One region of the Streptomyces sp. NPDC007025 genome, then DNA from elsewhere that is predicted to be linked to it. Evidence: riboswitches for the same ligand, from Rfam matches in the RefSeq annotation. Region 1 holds a riboswitch; the other holds the start of a gene.
The links. A riboswitch is a leader RNA that binds a small molecule or an ion and turns the genes downstream of it on or off. The one in region 1 is predicted to bind cobalamin.
Positions count from the first base shown of each region.

Region 1 (7,416 bases):
CGGGATCCACGCCGAGAACACCACCGTCCTGTACTGGTTCGCGAACCAGGAATCCCCCTACATGGCGGGCTGCTGCGGCGCGCCCGGCATCATCACCAACGCGCTGGGCGCGAAGAACGTCTTCGACGACAGCACGCAGGAATGGCCCCAGATCAACTGGGAGACCGTCGCCGACCGCGACCCCGACGTACTCGTCGTCGGCGACCTCAGCCGCAGATCGCAGACCGCCGAGTCGGCCGCGAAGAAGATCGCGTTCCTGGAGTCGAACCCGGCGACGAAGAACATGAGAGCGGTGAAGGAGAAGCGGTACGTGCTGCTCAGCGGGCAGGCCATGAACCCGACGATCCGAACCGTCGAGGGCGTGGAGAAAGTTGCCGCGGTGCTGCGCGAGCACGGGCTCACCGGATGACAGCCATGGTGCGGTCGTCCCCGGACCGCCGGACGCGAGGCGCGGCCGCTGTGCTGCCCGTCGTAGCCGGCGTGGGCGGCGGTCTGGCGATGCTGGTCGTGTCCGTCGCCGTGGCCATCACCATCGGTCCGGCGGACATCGGTGTGGGCGACGCCTGGTCGGTGGTCGCCTCCCGGCTGGGCTGGGGGACGACGGAGCTGACTGCGATCCGTGAGGGCATCGTCTGGAACCTGCGGCTGCCGCGCACCCTTCTCGCCGCGGTGTGCGGAGCCGGACTCGCGTTGTGCGGCGCGGTGATGCAGTCGCTGCTGCGCAACCCCCTCGCCGACCCCTTCGTCCTGGGCGTCTCTTCCGGGGCGTCGACCGGCGCCGTCGTCGTGATCGTCCTCGGCGCGGGCGGTGGTGCCCTGTCGGTCTCCGGCGGCGCGTTCGTGGGTGCGGTCGGTTCCTTCGCGCTGGTGCTGCTGCTCAGCCACACGCTCGGCGGGACGACGGACCGGGTGGTGCTGTCCGGGGTGGCGGCGATGCAGCTGTTCTCCGCGCTGACCTCGTTCGTGGTGACGACGGCGGCCGACGCGGAGACCACCCGGGGCGTGCTGTTCTGGCTGCTCGGGTCGCTCAGCGGGGCCGACTGGACCGAGGTGGGGCTGTGCCTGGCGGTCCTGGCGCTCGCACTGCTGGTGTGCCTGGGGTACACGAGGACCCTGGACGCCTTCGCCTTCGGCCAGGACGCCGCGGCAACGCTCGGGGTCTCGGTCGCCCGGACCCGGCTGGTGCTGTTGTGCGTCACCGCGATGCTGACCGCCGCGCTGGTCAGCTCGGCGGGCGCGATCGGCTTCGTCGGCCTCGTACTGCCGCACGCCGCCCGCGCCGTCGTCGGCCCGGGGCACGCCCGGCTGCTGCCTGTCACCACGCTCGCCGGGGCGGTGTTCCTCGTCTGGGCCGACACCCTGGCCCGTACCGTCCTGGATCCCCAGGAGGTGCCGGTGGGCGTGGTCACGTCACTGGTCGGCGTTCCGGCGTTCGTCCTGGTCCTGTACCGCACGAGGAGGATGCGATGACGGGCCGTGCCCAGCGGCGGGACGGCGGTGCCCGGCCGCCCGCCGTACCGGATCGCGCCGCGGAGACCACCGGGTCGCCCGCCGGGCGGCCCACCCTCGCCGCCGACCGCGTGAGCCGCACCCTCGACGGACGGCTGATCCTCGACGGTGCCAGCCTCACCCCCCGGCCCGGCTCCGTGACCGGACTGCTGGGCCCCAACGGCTCGGGGAAATCGACGCTGCTGCGGCTGCTGTCCGGCGTCCTCACCCCCGCCTCCGGCGTCATCACCCTCGACGGGCGCCCGCTCGGCGACTGGGGCCGCCGCGCCGTGGCCCGGCGCGTGGCCGTCGTCGAGCAGCACGCCGACACCCTCGTCGAGTTGACGGTCGTGGACGTCGTCCGCCTCGGCCGCGTCCCACACCGCCGCGCCTGGACCCCCACGACCACGGCGGACGAGAACGCCGTACGCACCGCCCTGGAACGCACCGGCCTCACCGACCGCGCGGACCAGCCCTGGCACACCCTTTCCGGCGGCGAACGCCAACGCGTACAGATCGCCCGCGCACTCGCACAGGAACCCCGCGAACTGCTGCTCGACGAACCGACCAACCACCTCGACATCCAGCACCAGCTCGACCTGCTGAACCTCGTCGCCGACCTGCCCGTCACCAGCGTCGTCGCCCTGCACGACCTCAACCTGGCCGCCATGTACTGCGACCAGGTCGTCGTGCTCAAGCAGGGCCGGGTGGTCGCCGTCGGCACCCCGGGCGAAACCCTGACCGAGTCCTTGATCGCCGACGTCTACGGCGTGCGCGCCGCAGTCACCCGCCCCGGCCCAGGCCACCGGCCGCACATCCGCTTCCTGGACATTGTGGCCAAGAACTGACGGTGGCCCGGGCCGAGCACCGCGCGCACGGCGAAGCTGGTGCGAGCAACTGGTTCGCCCCGTCCACCAGCCAGGCGCGATGCGGCGTAAGAGGGAACCAGCGGACATCGACGGCGCATTGAACTGGGCTGCGCCCCGCTCAAGGGGGGCCGCTGCAACTCGCGGACCCGATCGGTCCGGACCCCGTCGCCTCGATCGCCGAGTCGCTCTGCGACGAGTTCAAGGAACCCCTCTACCCCCTCCCCCGACGGCAGGCATCGTCGTCTTCCTCGGCCCGCGCCACCCCGCCCGCGGACTCGTCCCGCTGCCGCTCTGTGCGAGGCGGTCGGTGCCGCTCAGGAAGCCGTACGACGGCGGGACGGGGTGAAGGTGTACAGGTCGAGGATCTCCGGCCGGGGTGCCACGCCGGGGCCGCCCGCCCGGACCCAGGCAGCGATGTCCTCCGTCGCGTCCGAGTCGTTCACCAGGCCGAACCACACCGGTCGCGCTCCGGCCGCACGCCCGGCGAACGAGGGCTGCACGACGACCACGTTGGCCTGGTCGCACACATCGAGGCAGGCGGAGATGCGTACGGGCACCTCGGCGCGCAGGCGTGCGGTCTGGCCCGCGTGATCGACGCCGGCCACCTTTCGCTGTGCCGCAGCAGCAGTCCCGGCACACGACGACCCGGCACGGCACACCACCGACCTGTCGTGCCGTGACCTCGGCGCCGTACGCCTCACCGTCCGTCGTCTCGGACACGCCGAAACCACCCCTCTCTTCCGGGGAGATCCGCCCCGGGCTCCGTCGAGGAGGCGACGACGTGAGTCTCCTGGCTCTCGGGGCACAGCTCGTCCCGGCCTTCCCGCCCTCCGCTGGGCAGTGGCCTGCTCGGGATCCGCTCACCGATCACAGTGGCGGGACCGCGCCGGATTCGCACCGGCTTCCTCGGACCGTCGTCGCCCTGTCGCCGCCATCATCCCATCGACCGGCCCCCGCTCCCAGGTGCGCGGCCCTGGATCACTCGGGCTCGTGCTCGTGCGGGCTCGTCGCCGGCTGCTCGGCCGGGCGTTCCCGGCCACCGTCATGGCCGGACACCACCACGAGGGCGACGCCCACCACGACGGCCGCGGCGACCACCCGGCCGGTGGCCCGCACCACCCAGCCCGGCAGTGAAGAGCCTGCGCGCCGCGTCGGCGTATTCAACCGCTCCGCCCGCCGGGCGGGCCTCAGCAGGCGCAGCAACAGCAGTAGCGCGACCGGGAGTTGCAGCAGCCAAAGGACGGTACGCGGCCACTCGCCGTACCAGACATTGGTGCCGTACAGCAGGGTGTGCCACACACTCAGCACGTACACGACGATGACGAAGCGGTGCAGTCGGCGCCAGGTGTTGGCACCGATACGGTGCCGGGCGTAGAACAACAGGCCCAGGGGGATGGCCAGATACAGAGCCCCCTGCCCCAGCGGAATGGCGATCCGGCCGGTGCCGGAGTCGTACCAGCCGGGCACGAACGTGTCGGCGAAGCCCGCCCACAACCGATCGGCCCACGCCAACTGTGCCTCGTAGCGAACGAGTTCGGCCGCGAACATCAGCGCGTGCGCTGACATCAGGGCCATCGTGGTCAGGCTCGTGGTGCGGTGCCAGCGTTCCAGCACGTGCCGGGACACCGGCAGCCGCCCGGAGCGCGGCCCCGACAGCAGCAGACCGAGCATGACCGTGCCCCAGGCCCACAGCAGGCCCGACCAGCCGAACGCCTGGCTGAGCAGGTACATCCAGTACGTTCCGGCATCGTCCATGAACGGCATGACCGCGACCGTCGCCGAATCCCCCGACTCCATACGGGCGTACAGGAACGCGAAGACCGCCGCCGTGACCAGGACGGCGGCGACCGCGTCGGGGAACGCGGCGCGCAGGTCGGCGCGCAGAACGACGCGCTCGGGAGGACGCTTGTCACGGGCGGGCGGCGGGGCCGTCGTGCCGTCGTCCTCCGGGGTCGTCTCTGGCAGCATCTGGGCCTTCCGAGCGTCTACGGCGTGACAAGCGAGGTCACCCTCCATCCGCGCACAGGCGCCCCGCAGGTGACCTTCCTCCCCAAGGAGCCACGAACACCCACGTCCTGTGGTTGAACACACCAGAAGTTGGGTCCAGCGGGGCGACAGCCGGTTCCGTGATGCCCTCCGTCCGACAAACGACGGACGGCGTCGATCCTGCTGCGCTGCAGGCATGCGGAGGCTGCGTTCCGCTCGGTAGCCGGTGCGCCAGTCGCCACTGGTCCCGTGCCACGGTCGTACCCGTAGACCGCCCTCGCGTCGGCCGCTGCCGGCCCTCGGCCCGTTCCGCACCCGGCGCAACGTATCCCCGAGCACCATCGCCTCGTCAGCGTGCAGCCCGCAACGCACTTGTCACGCGCAGCGGCACAGCTACGTGACCGCTTCCCCACTGCCGCACAGCCCACGTGTGAAAGCCCTCGGCCTCCCGCCTCCGGGCCCGCGACCTACCGGACACCCCGGAAGCGCTGAGACCAAACCGCCCCGTTCGCTGAGGAGGCACCCACTCCCAGTCCCGTCAAGAGGTGACGGCTCTGCACGCCGCGCCGGTCCACCCGGCCGGACCCGCCGTCAGCCAACCGGCGCGTCAGCCGCTGCTGATCGCGGGCTTCCGGCAAAAGGCCGACAAGAACGGCGACGTCCAGCTCACCGCACCGGGAGGACGCCACCACGTCGACTACATGCCCAACGGGCCGGCCCACGCCCTGCGGACGGTCCGTTGTCGGGCAGGCGACGGCCCGGGCCCAGGGCAGATGCCGTGCTCGGGCCCTTGACCGATGCCGGCCGGCGGCGTCGGGAGAACGAGTGGAAGATCGAATTCACCTCGCCCGACCATCTGGCAACCGTCATGCGACACCACACCCGGCCCTTCACCCGATGCGGAGTACGAGCCCTGGCGCATCTCCGGGCGGCCGCACCCTGGGGCACGGTGACGACTGGTACGGCGCCTTCACCACCCACGCTCCGACCCGCTTCGGCACCGCCGTGGCCGCACGCTGCCGTTCCGGGGAGGTTGTGGCCGCCTTCATGCGGGACAGCCGCCGCAGCCGCCGCACGCCGACCAGGCAACTTCCCGCACCCGTCCCCGGGCCGTTCCACCACATCCATGTCCATAACGCGCGCTGCTTCTCCGTATCGGGCCGGGAAGAGTACGGAGATACGGCGGCCGCGCCCAGGACCGATCTTGGTCAGACCAGGCTCACCCCAGGAAGCTCAACCGCACCTTCCGGTCCGGATTGTCCACATTCGTGTCCACCAGACACACCGACTGCCAGGTGCCCAGGGCCAGCTGACCCGCGACGACGGGCAGGGTGGCGTGCGGGGGGACGAGGGCGGGCAGCACGTGGTCGCGGCCGTGGCCGGGGGTGCCGTGGCGGTGGCGCCAGCGGTCGTCGGCGGGGAGGAGGTCGCGGAGGGCGGCCAGCAGGTCGTCGTCGCTGCCCGCTCCGGTCTCCAGCAGTGCCACACCCGCGGTGGCGTGCGGCGTGAAGACATTCAGCAGTCCGTCGCGGCCCTCGGCGACGTCCCGCAGGTAGGAGCCGCACTGCTGCGTCAGATCCTGGACCACCTCCTGCGAGCCGGTCCGGACGTCGATCTCACGGGTCGTGAAGCGCTCAGCCATGAGTCGATCCTCTCAAAGCGGACCACCCTCGCGTGCCGACGGCACGCTTCCGGTCGAAGGGGCGGCCCCGCGCACGTGCGGGAAGGTTTCGGGGGGCCGGATGGTTCGCAGGGGCATGAATGACGTGGCGGTCGTGGTCGTCGGGGCCGGGCAGGCGGGGCTCTCCAGCGCCTATCACCTGCGGCGGACCGGGTTCGAGCCCGGTGCGGACTTCGTGGTGCTGGACCACGCGCCCGCGCCGGGCGGGGCGTGGCAGTTCCGGTGGCCGACGCTGACGTACGGCCGCGTCCACGGCATGCACGCGCTGCCCGGCATGGAGCTGACCGGTGCCGACCCCGGGCGGCCGTCCTCGCAGGTGATCGGCGAGTACTTCGCCGCCTACGAGCGGGCCTTCGCGCTGCGGGTGCGGCGCCCGGTGGATGTCCGCGAGGTGCGGAACGCGGGATGGGGCGGACGGCTGCTGGTACGGACCTCGCAGGGCGACTGGACGGCACGGGCCGTGATCAACGCCACCGGCACCTGGGACCGCCCCTTCTGGCCCCGGGTGCCGGGGCAGGAGCTGTTCGGGGGCCGCCAGTTGCACACGGCGCAGTATCCGGGCCCGCGGTCGGACGCCTTCGTGGACCGCCGGGTGGTGGTCGTGGGCGGCGGGACCTCCGCGGTGCAGCATCTGCTGGAGATCGCCGAGGTCGCGCGGGAGACGCTGTGGGTGACGCGGCGGCCGCCCCGCTTCCGCTCCGATTCCTTCGATGAGGAGGCGGGCCGGGCCGCCGTGGCGCTGGTCGAGGAGCGGGTACGGGAGGGCCTGCCGCCGCGCAGCGTGGTGTCGGTGACGGGGCTGCCGATGACCGAGCAGGTGCGCCGCGCACGCGAGAGCGGCGTGCTGGAGCGGCACCCGATGTTCGCCCGGCTGACCGAGGACGGGGTCGCGTGGGCGGACGGCAGCCGGGCGCCCGCGGACACGGTCCTGTGGGCCACCGGCTTCCGCCCGGTCATCGATCATCTCGCTCCACTGCGCCTGCGCGAGCCCGGTGGCGGCATCCGGCTGGAGGGGACGCGGGTCTCCCGGGACCGACGGGTCCACCTGGTCGGCTACGGTCCGTCCGCCAGTACGATCGGCGCCAACCGGGCCGGCCGGTCGGCAGTGCGGGACATCCGGTCGCTGCTGGCGGAGCCGGGCCGGGCGGCTCCGGCTGTCAGCCCCGCCGCGGTGTGAGAGGCCCTGTGGCGCCGTTCGCCGCGGTGCTCCGGCCTCGCCCCCGCAGGCCGGCGCCGCGTGCCGACGCGGTCCGCGAGGGGCGGACGGGACCGGTGCGCGCCGGGAGTCAGCCGCGCGGGAGGGTGGGGGCGCCTACGACCAGGTTCGGGCTGGAGCACGATGCGCTGGTGCGTGTGGCCGACTGGGGCCTCGCCGGTCTCCTCGGTGAGCAG
Region 1 covers NZ_JBIAFT010000011.1:144,969-152,384, reverse strand. The annotation lists gene ACFYMO_RS22225 (ABC transporter substrate-binding protein) at 1-409, shown strand, start outside; gene ACFYMO_RS22220 (iron chelate uptake ABC transporter family permease subunit) at 499-1,470, shown strand; gene ACFYMO_RS22215 (ABC transporter ATP-binding protein) at 1,467-2,336, shown strand; partial or broken gene ACFYMO_RS22210 ((2Fe-2S) ferredoxin domain-containing protein) at 2,672-3,014, opposite strand; cobalamin riboswitch at 3,141-3,265, opposite strand; gene ACFYMO_RS22205 (ferric reductase-like transmembrane domain-containing protein) at 3,336-4,325, opposite strand; gene ACFYMO_RS22200 (YjbQ family protein) at 5,563-5,985, opposite strand; gene ACFYMO_RS22195 (NAD(P)-binding domain-containing protein) at 6,101-7,201, shown strand.

Region 2 (7,416 bases), on a different contig from region 1:
TGTGCGGGGAGCACCGGGACACCAGCACACCGCGCGGGGCACTGCGTTCGGCCGAGCGCGCGACGGAGCAGATCCTGCGGGACTTCGGCCGCCCGGCAGCCCCCGGGCAGGGCACGCACGAGTCCGTCGCACCGGGTGCGCGAGAGGCGGCGCGGGAGCCCGTGCGAGAGGCGGCGCAGGAGACCGCCGCATAATCGAACACGAGTCCCGAATTCCCGGGTGACCAGCGGGTTTTGTCGGTGGGGCGGGGTAGGATATGGGGTAGTAATCAGGAAGCGCACCGACGTCTGGAGGAGGCCGTCGATGACTGCTGTCCGTTCCCGAACCCCTCGTTCGCACTCCCGCCCCACGACCCGCACCACCCGCACTGCGATTCCGCAGCAGCAGCCCCTGCCGAAGATGTCCACCCTTCCCGTGCTGCCCAAGAAGCCGCTTCCGGCCGGCCGGCCGCGCGAGTGGTACGAGGCGCACAACCGACGCCTCAAGGCCATGCGGATCGCGATAGCCCTGCTCGACACCGGCGTCCACACCGCCGCGCAGGCCCGGAACCGCACCATCCGTACGACGGCGCACCGCATCGGCGTGCACCCGCCGTCCCTCACCACCTGCCGTCTGGTGCGCTCGCTGCTGCCCTGATCCCGTCCTCCCGCGCCGCCCCGCCCGCACCCTCGGCCGGGCGGGGCGGGACCGGCTCCGCCGCGCCGGAGCCGGGGCGCCGGAAAACCGGTGGCGTCATGAGCATGGGTGCTCTACGGTCCTGACATCACGGTCGGTCAGGCGAACTCATGAAGGAGCCCCCATGGCGGCAGACGCAAGACGCACCGATGCCAAGGCACTGTTGGCGGCCGCCGTCACGGTCGTGCTGTGGGCCTCGTCGTTCGTCTCCATCCGCAGTACCGGTGAACACTTCACCCCCGGTGCACTGGCCCTGGGGCGGCTGGGAGCCGGGGCCCTCGTCCTGTGCGCGGTGCTCCTCGTGCGCCGGGAGGGAATCCCACCGCGCGCCGCCTGGCCCGGCATCATCACCTCCGGACTGCTGTGGTTCGGCGGCTACATGGTCGTCCTCAACTGGGGTGAGCGCCTCGTGGACGCCGGGACGGCCGCCATGCTCGTCAACATCGGCCCCATCCTGATGGCGCTGCTGGGCGGCTGGCTGCTCAAGGAGGGCTTCCCCGCCCGGCTGCTGGCCGGAATGGCGGTCTCCTTCGCGGGTGCCGTCGTGGTCGGCCTGTCCGTCTCCGACGGCGGGGGCTCCTCGCCCCTGGGAGTGGTGCTGTGCGTGCTGGCCGCCGTCGCCTACGCGGTCGGGGTCGTCAGCCAGAAGCCCGCGCTGCGGCACGCCTCCCCGCTCCAGGTCACCGCGTTCAGCTGCCTGATCGGATTCGTCGCCTGCCTGCCGTTCGGCGGGCACCTGGTCTCCGACATGGCGGACGCGCCGCTGTCCGCCACCCTCAACACCGTCTACCTCGGCGTGTTCCCGACCGCGCTGGCCTTCTCCACCTGGGCCTACGCGCTCTCCCGCAGCACCGCGGGCCGGATGGGATCCACCACCTACGTCGTGCCCGTCCTCGTCGTGCTGATGTCCTGGATCGTCCTGGACGAGGTGCCCGGCCCCCTGGCCCTGGGCGGCGGTCTGCTGTGCCTGGCGGGGGTCGCGGTCTCCCGCTCCCGGGGCCGGAGCCCGCGCCCCCCGCAGCCGGTCGCCGCGGCTACCGCGCCGCCAGCCGGGCAGCCGACGTCCCCAGCCCCGTCGGGCCGTCGAACGGCCAGTTAGGAAGGAAGTGGCGGCGCAGATCGGCCTCCCCGTAGCGGCGGCAGTCGCGGTGCCACACCAGGATCCCGGACATCCAGTTCTCCAGCTCCCGCACATAGCCGTCCAGCGCGGCCCGGCTCGCCTCGTCGAGCGCGAAGTCGTCGTAGAGCACAGGGAACTCGTGCGCGGCCACGTGCTGGAACTGCCGCATCCGGGACTTCATCAGGTCGTCGACGATGCGCAGCGCGGTGGGGTAGTCGCAGTCGAAGAAGTTGCGCACGACCAGCACACCGTTGTGCAGCTCGCCCTCGAACTCGATCTCCTTCTGGTAGGAGAAGACGTCGTTGAGCAGGCATGCATAGTCGGCGGCGGCGTTCTCCAGCGACTTCACGGGCCCGCTGCGGTAGACGGCCTCCGGGATCGTGTCCGGCTGGGCCAGCCGGCACAGGCTCATCGTCAGGTCGGAGCCGAAGGTCCTGCGCCGCATCTCGACGTAGTCGACGGGGTCGGGGATGCGGTTGAGCGCCTGGTTGTCCAGCTCCCACAGCCAGCTCTCGGCCATCACCTCGATGGCGGTGCGGAAGCGGCGGCGCTTGGCGGGCGGCATCGGCCCTGCCGTCCTGGCCCACAGGTCGGCCAGCGAGCACTCCAGCGGACTGCCCGGCGGCGGCGCGGACTCCCCGTCGACGGGCATGAAGAGGGAGAGCCTCCGGGTGCACTCCCTGGCGCCCGCCAGGTCCCGGGTGCGGCCGAAGCGGACCGGATAGTAGTCGTCGCCCCAGGTGCCCCAGGCCAGCCAGGCCGAACTCAGGTCGAGTTGGGCGGCTGTCGCATCCGGGTGGATTCCGGCGGCGCACAGCGGCAGGTCGTAGTCCCGGATCAGCTCCTCGTCCCACACCCGGCCGCCCGCCACGTCCGGCTGCGGGCCCAGCAGCCCCGTCCCGTGCGCCCAGGCGACGACCCGCTCCCGGGCGCCGTCCAGATGCGGGCTGAGCCGGTCGGCGAAGGGCATCTCGAACTGCGGCAGCACCGAGGGGCCGGTGCGCTCGTGCGGTACGTGCGCGAAGGAGCGGGCCCGGCGCGCCTGCGCGCGGGGGGCGGGTCGCAGCGTCGCCAACGCCGAGGTGCCCGGCCCCGAGGGGACGAACGGCAGCCGCGCCGGGCGCCCGGCGACCGCTCCCCCGCCGTTCATGTAGCGGCTGGAGCGCATGTGCCACTCGTGGCCGCCCGACTGCCAGTCCTGGAGCCCCTTGACGTAGGCGGCGACATCGGCGCAGGCGGCCGCGTCCAGCCCCGCCTCGGCGCAGAGCGCCGGCAGTTCGGTCAGCGCCGTGTGCTCGAACTGCTGGAGCCGGGAGGTCAGCAGGTCGTTCACGGACTCGGCGGCCTCCTGGGTGGTGCACTCCAGGAACGTCTCCAGCACCAGCACGCCGTTGGACAGTTCGCCCTCGTCGCCGATCTCGCGCTCGTAGGAGAACAGGTCGTTGCGCAGGTGCACGGCGTCGGAGAAGGTGTCGCGCAGCACGCACAAAGGACGGGACGCGGCGACGGCCGCGGGCACCTCGGCGTGCTCGGCGAACTCCACCAGCCCGGCCGACCAGGGAGCGCCGCCGACCTTGCGGCGCATCTCGATGTACTCGACCGGGTTGGGCACCCGGCCGATATTGATGTTGGACAGCTCCCAGAGCGACTCGTTGAGCAGGTTCTCGGTGCTGAGCGCGAACCGCGCACGCCAGTCCGCCGACATCGACGGCACCGTCCTGGCCCACAGGTCGGCCAGCCCCGCCTCGACCGGGTTGGCCGGAGCGGGCGGCTGCGCCGCCGGGTCGTCCTCCAGCGGCATGAACAGCGGCAGCCGGTCCAGGTACGCCTTGCCGCCCGCGCGGTCCTGGGTGCGTTTGAACTCCTCCAGGAAGTGGTCGTCGAAGAAGAAGACCCACACGTACCAGTCCGTGACCAGCGCCAGGTCGTCGGCGGTGGCGTCCGGGTGGGTGTAGGCGCACAGCAGCGCGTAGTCGTGCGCGTCCAGGTCGGCGGTGTCCCAGATCCCGGACCCCTCCAGCATCCCCATCTGCCGTGCCCACTCCCGGGAATGGGTGCGCGCCTGGTCGACGTGCGGGTTGAGACGGGCGGGGTGGGGCACGTAGAAGTCGGGCAGTTCGAAGGGTTGCGACAACGTTCGTCCCTCGGCTCGTCGATTCGGTGCGGAGTCGGCCTACCCGCCCTGGAATGACGAACATCCTTTTTCACCCGGATGTGTGAGGGCCGCTCCGGAGCACCGTCGAACAAAACCTGTGGCTGTGCGCCGAGTCGGGCTGCTAGCTTCGCTTTCGTGGCGAAGCTGAATCAGATCATCGCAGTCGAGAAGGGCGTCAAGTCCAAGGTGGTGCAGGACCTGGCGCAGGCCCAGCACGGGCTGACGAAACCGCAGATGCTCGCGGGTATCTCGCGTACGTACCAGCCCAAGGACGAAGAGGGCGAGCAGCTTCCGCCGGAGTCGACCCGCGTCCAGGTCAAGGCCGAGGATGTACTGAAGGAAACGGCGAAGATCCTCACGCGGCTGTTCGATGTGACGGCCACCAAGGACTGGTCGAACCTCTCGGCCCGCGCGGACGTCACGGTGGACGGCCGCACGGTGCTCTCCGACGTGCCGGTCTCCTACCTGCTGTTCCTGGAGAAGCAGCTGGGCGAACTCGGCTCGTTCCTGCGGAAACTGCCGATCCTGGACGGCGCGGAGGCGTGGGAGATCGACCCCTCCACCGACTGGTGGAAGACGGAGCAGGTCCGCACGGTGCGCACCAAGAAGGTGCCGCGCAACCACGTCAAGGCGGAGGCCACCGAGAAGCACCCGGCCCAGGTCGAGGTCTACTACGAGGACATCCCCGTCGGCTACTGGACCACGGTCAAGTACTCCGGGGCCCTCCCGGCCCGGCGGGTCAACGAACTGCTGGAGCGGCTGGACAAGCTGGCCGCCGCGGTGAAGTTCGCCCGCGAGGAGGCCAACGGCACCGAGGTCGCCGACAAGCGGGCCGGCGAGGCCGTCTTCGGGTACCTGTTCGCCTGACCCCTCGCACCGGTGCCCCGTTCCGGTGCGAGGGTCCCGGCCCTCCGTATCCTGACCGTGCGGCCGTCCGTGTGCCGTCCGCCCGACCGATCCGGGAGAGTGCCCACGACGACCGACACCCCAGACTCCCCGGGCCAGGGGGCCGACGCCCCGTCGGCCCGGGGTGCGCCAGGAGCGCAAAGCTGAAACTGAAGCTGATGTGTGAACCCCCGGCCGCACTGTGTCTCGCAGGCGCCGGTCAGTCTCAACCTCTCGCTCCACGCTCAGCATCGCCGTTCATCGCCCGGCAACCGGGGCGGTGACGACCTCGAGACGCTGGTTCGAACCCAGCCGGCGCATCCACGCTGCGCCGTGGTGGAGTGGCTCCACGCGAGGACATCGCCGAACGATCCGCCCATGAACCGTCAGGGCGTGCGAACGAGCGGCACCCAGGACCCCGGGGCCGGGTAAAGCCCCGGGGTCCCTTCTCCTCTCCCCCTACGCAGGGTTCCGGGGCACTGCCGCGCCCGTCCCCGGCGTCCGGGTGCGTGGTACGTTGCAGCAGCCAGTCAAACCCTTGATCGGGTCAGGGAATCCGGTGCGAATCCGGAGCTGACGCGCAGCGGTGTGGGACTGGGGCGTGCACGAGGCCACTGGGGCGCAGCCCCCGGGAAGGCGCACCGCCCCCGCAGTCCCGAGCCCGAAGACCTGCTGGCGGCCGCGCCCGGACAGCCCCGGCGCGGTACGACGCCGGGCCCCGCGATCGGGCCTCTGACGGAGAAGGATCTGCTGGCCATGCGCCGACCGCGCCGTATCCGCGCCCTCGTGCCGGGCCGTCCCCCGGCAGCCGCCCGCACCCGCTCGGCAGCCGCCGGCCGGCCCGCCCCGCCCCCGCGCCCGCCGCACCGCACCGGCCGCGCGGTCCTCACCTCGCTGCTGCTGATGTCCCTGACCGCCTGCGCCGGAGGATCCGGCGGCGGGGGCGGGGACGCGCGCGGCTCCTCCGCCGAGGGTTTCCCGTACACCGTCACCAACTGCGGGGAGAAGACCACCTTCACCGAGCCGCCGCGCCGGGCGGTGACCATGAACCAGCACGTCACCGAGATCATGCTGGCGCTCGGCCTGCAGGACCGGATGGCCGGCACCGCCTACCTGGACGACCGGATCCTGCCCCGCTACGCGAAGGCCTACCGCGGCATCGACGTGCTGGCGAAGAAGTACCCGTCCAAGGAGACGCTGCTGGGCGCCGCACCGGACTTCGTCTACGGCGGCTACGCCAGCTCCTTCGACAAGACGGAGGGGCGGTCGCGCGCGGCGCTGCGGGAGAGCGGCGTCAGGACCCGGCTCAACCTGGAGTCCTGCACCGAGGACGTGGACATCGAGACGCTGCATCGGGAGTTCCGCGAGGTCGGCCGGATCTTCGGCGTGCCGGAGCGCGCGGCGGCGCTGGCCCGGAAGCAGGACCGGCAACTGGCGGCCACCGCGAAGCGGCTGAAGGGGACGGAGCACACCCGGGTGTTCGTCTACGACAGCGGGGAGAGCTCGGCGTTCACGGCGGGCGGCGCGGGCATCGGGGACGAGATCCTGCGCCGGGCCGGCGCCCGCAACGTCTTCGCCGACCTCGACAAGACGTTCGCCGACGTCTCCTGGGAACAGGTCGTCAAGCGCGAGCCGGACGTCGTGGTGCTCTACGACTACGGCGGGACGACCGTCGCGCAGAAGAAGAAGCGGCTGCTGGAGGATCCCGCGCTGGCGGACGTGCCCGCGATCAAGCACGAGCGGTTCGCCGTGCTGCCGCTCTCCTCGGCGGTGCTGGGCCCGCGGGTGCCCGACGCGGTGGACGCACTGGCCCGGCAGCTGCACCCGGACGACGCCGGTGACGCCGGTGCGCAGTAGCACCCGGAGGACGCGGGTGACGCGCGGTGGCGCCGCGCCGCGCACCGCCGCCGCTCCGCTGCGGTGTGCCCTGGTGTGCGGCGTGCTTGCCGCCGTCCTGGTCGCCGGGGCGCTGGCCGGGCTGGCGCTCGGCGCGGCGCGGATCCCGCTCGCCGACGTGCTGGCGGCCCTGACCGGCCGGGCACAGCCGGGCCCGTTCACCACCATCGTGCTCGATGTGCGGCTGCCGCGGGTGCTGCTGGCCGCCGTCGTCGGCGCCGGACTGGCGCTGGTGGGCGCGGTGCTGCAGGCGCTGGTGCGCAATCCGCTGGCCGATCCGTATCTGCTGGGCATCTCCTCCGGCGCCTCCACGGGCGCCGTCCTGGTCGTCGTCCTGGGCGTCGGGGCCGTCTCGATGCAGGCGGGCGCGTTCGCCGGGGCGCTGCTGGCGATGGTCACGGTCTACGCGATGGCGCGGAGCGGCGCGGCGGTGACGACGGGACGACTGGTGCTGGCCGGAGTCGCGGTGCAGTACATACTCTCCGCGCTGACCAGCCTGGTACTGGTGACCTCGGCGGAGAACGAGCATCTGCGGGCCATCCTCTTCTGGACGCTGGGCGGTCTGGGCCAGGCACGCTGGCACACCCTGCTGCTGCCCGCGCTGGTGCTGGGCGCCGGGCTCGCCCTGCTGCTGGCGCTGGCCAGGCCGCTGGACCTGCTGCTGGTCGGCGAGGAGGGCGCCACC
Region 2 covers NZ_JBIAFT010000003.1:518,797-526,212, forward strand. The annotation lists gene ACFYMO_RS08705 (FAD-dependent oxidoreductase) at 1-194, shown strand, start outside; gene ACFYMO_RS08710 (hypothetical protein) at 400-636, shown strand; gene ACFYMO_RS08715 (DMT family transporter) at 800-1,774, shown strand; gene ACFYMO_RS08720 (germacradienol/geosmin synthase) at 1,710-3,929, opposite strand; gene ACFYMO_RS08725 (hypothetical protein) at 4,086-4,817, shown strand; cobalamin riboswitch at 5,346-5,527, shown strand; gene ACFYMO_RS08730 (ABC transporter substrate-binding protein) at 5,739-6,692, shown strand; gene ACFYMO_RS08735 (FecCD family ABC transporter permease) at 6,709-7,416, shown strand, end outside.
Region 2: it holds a riboswitch for cobalamin, as region 1 does, so the genes downstream of both, ACFYMO_RS08730 (ABC transporter substrate-binding protein) here and ACFYMO_RS22210 ((2Fe-2S) ferredoxin domain-containing protein) in region 1, are expected to answer to the same signal.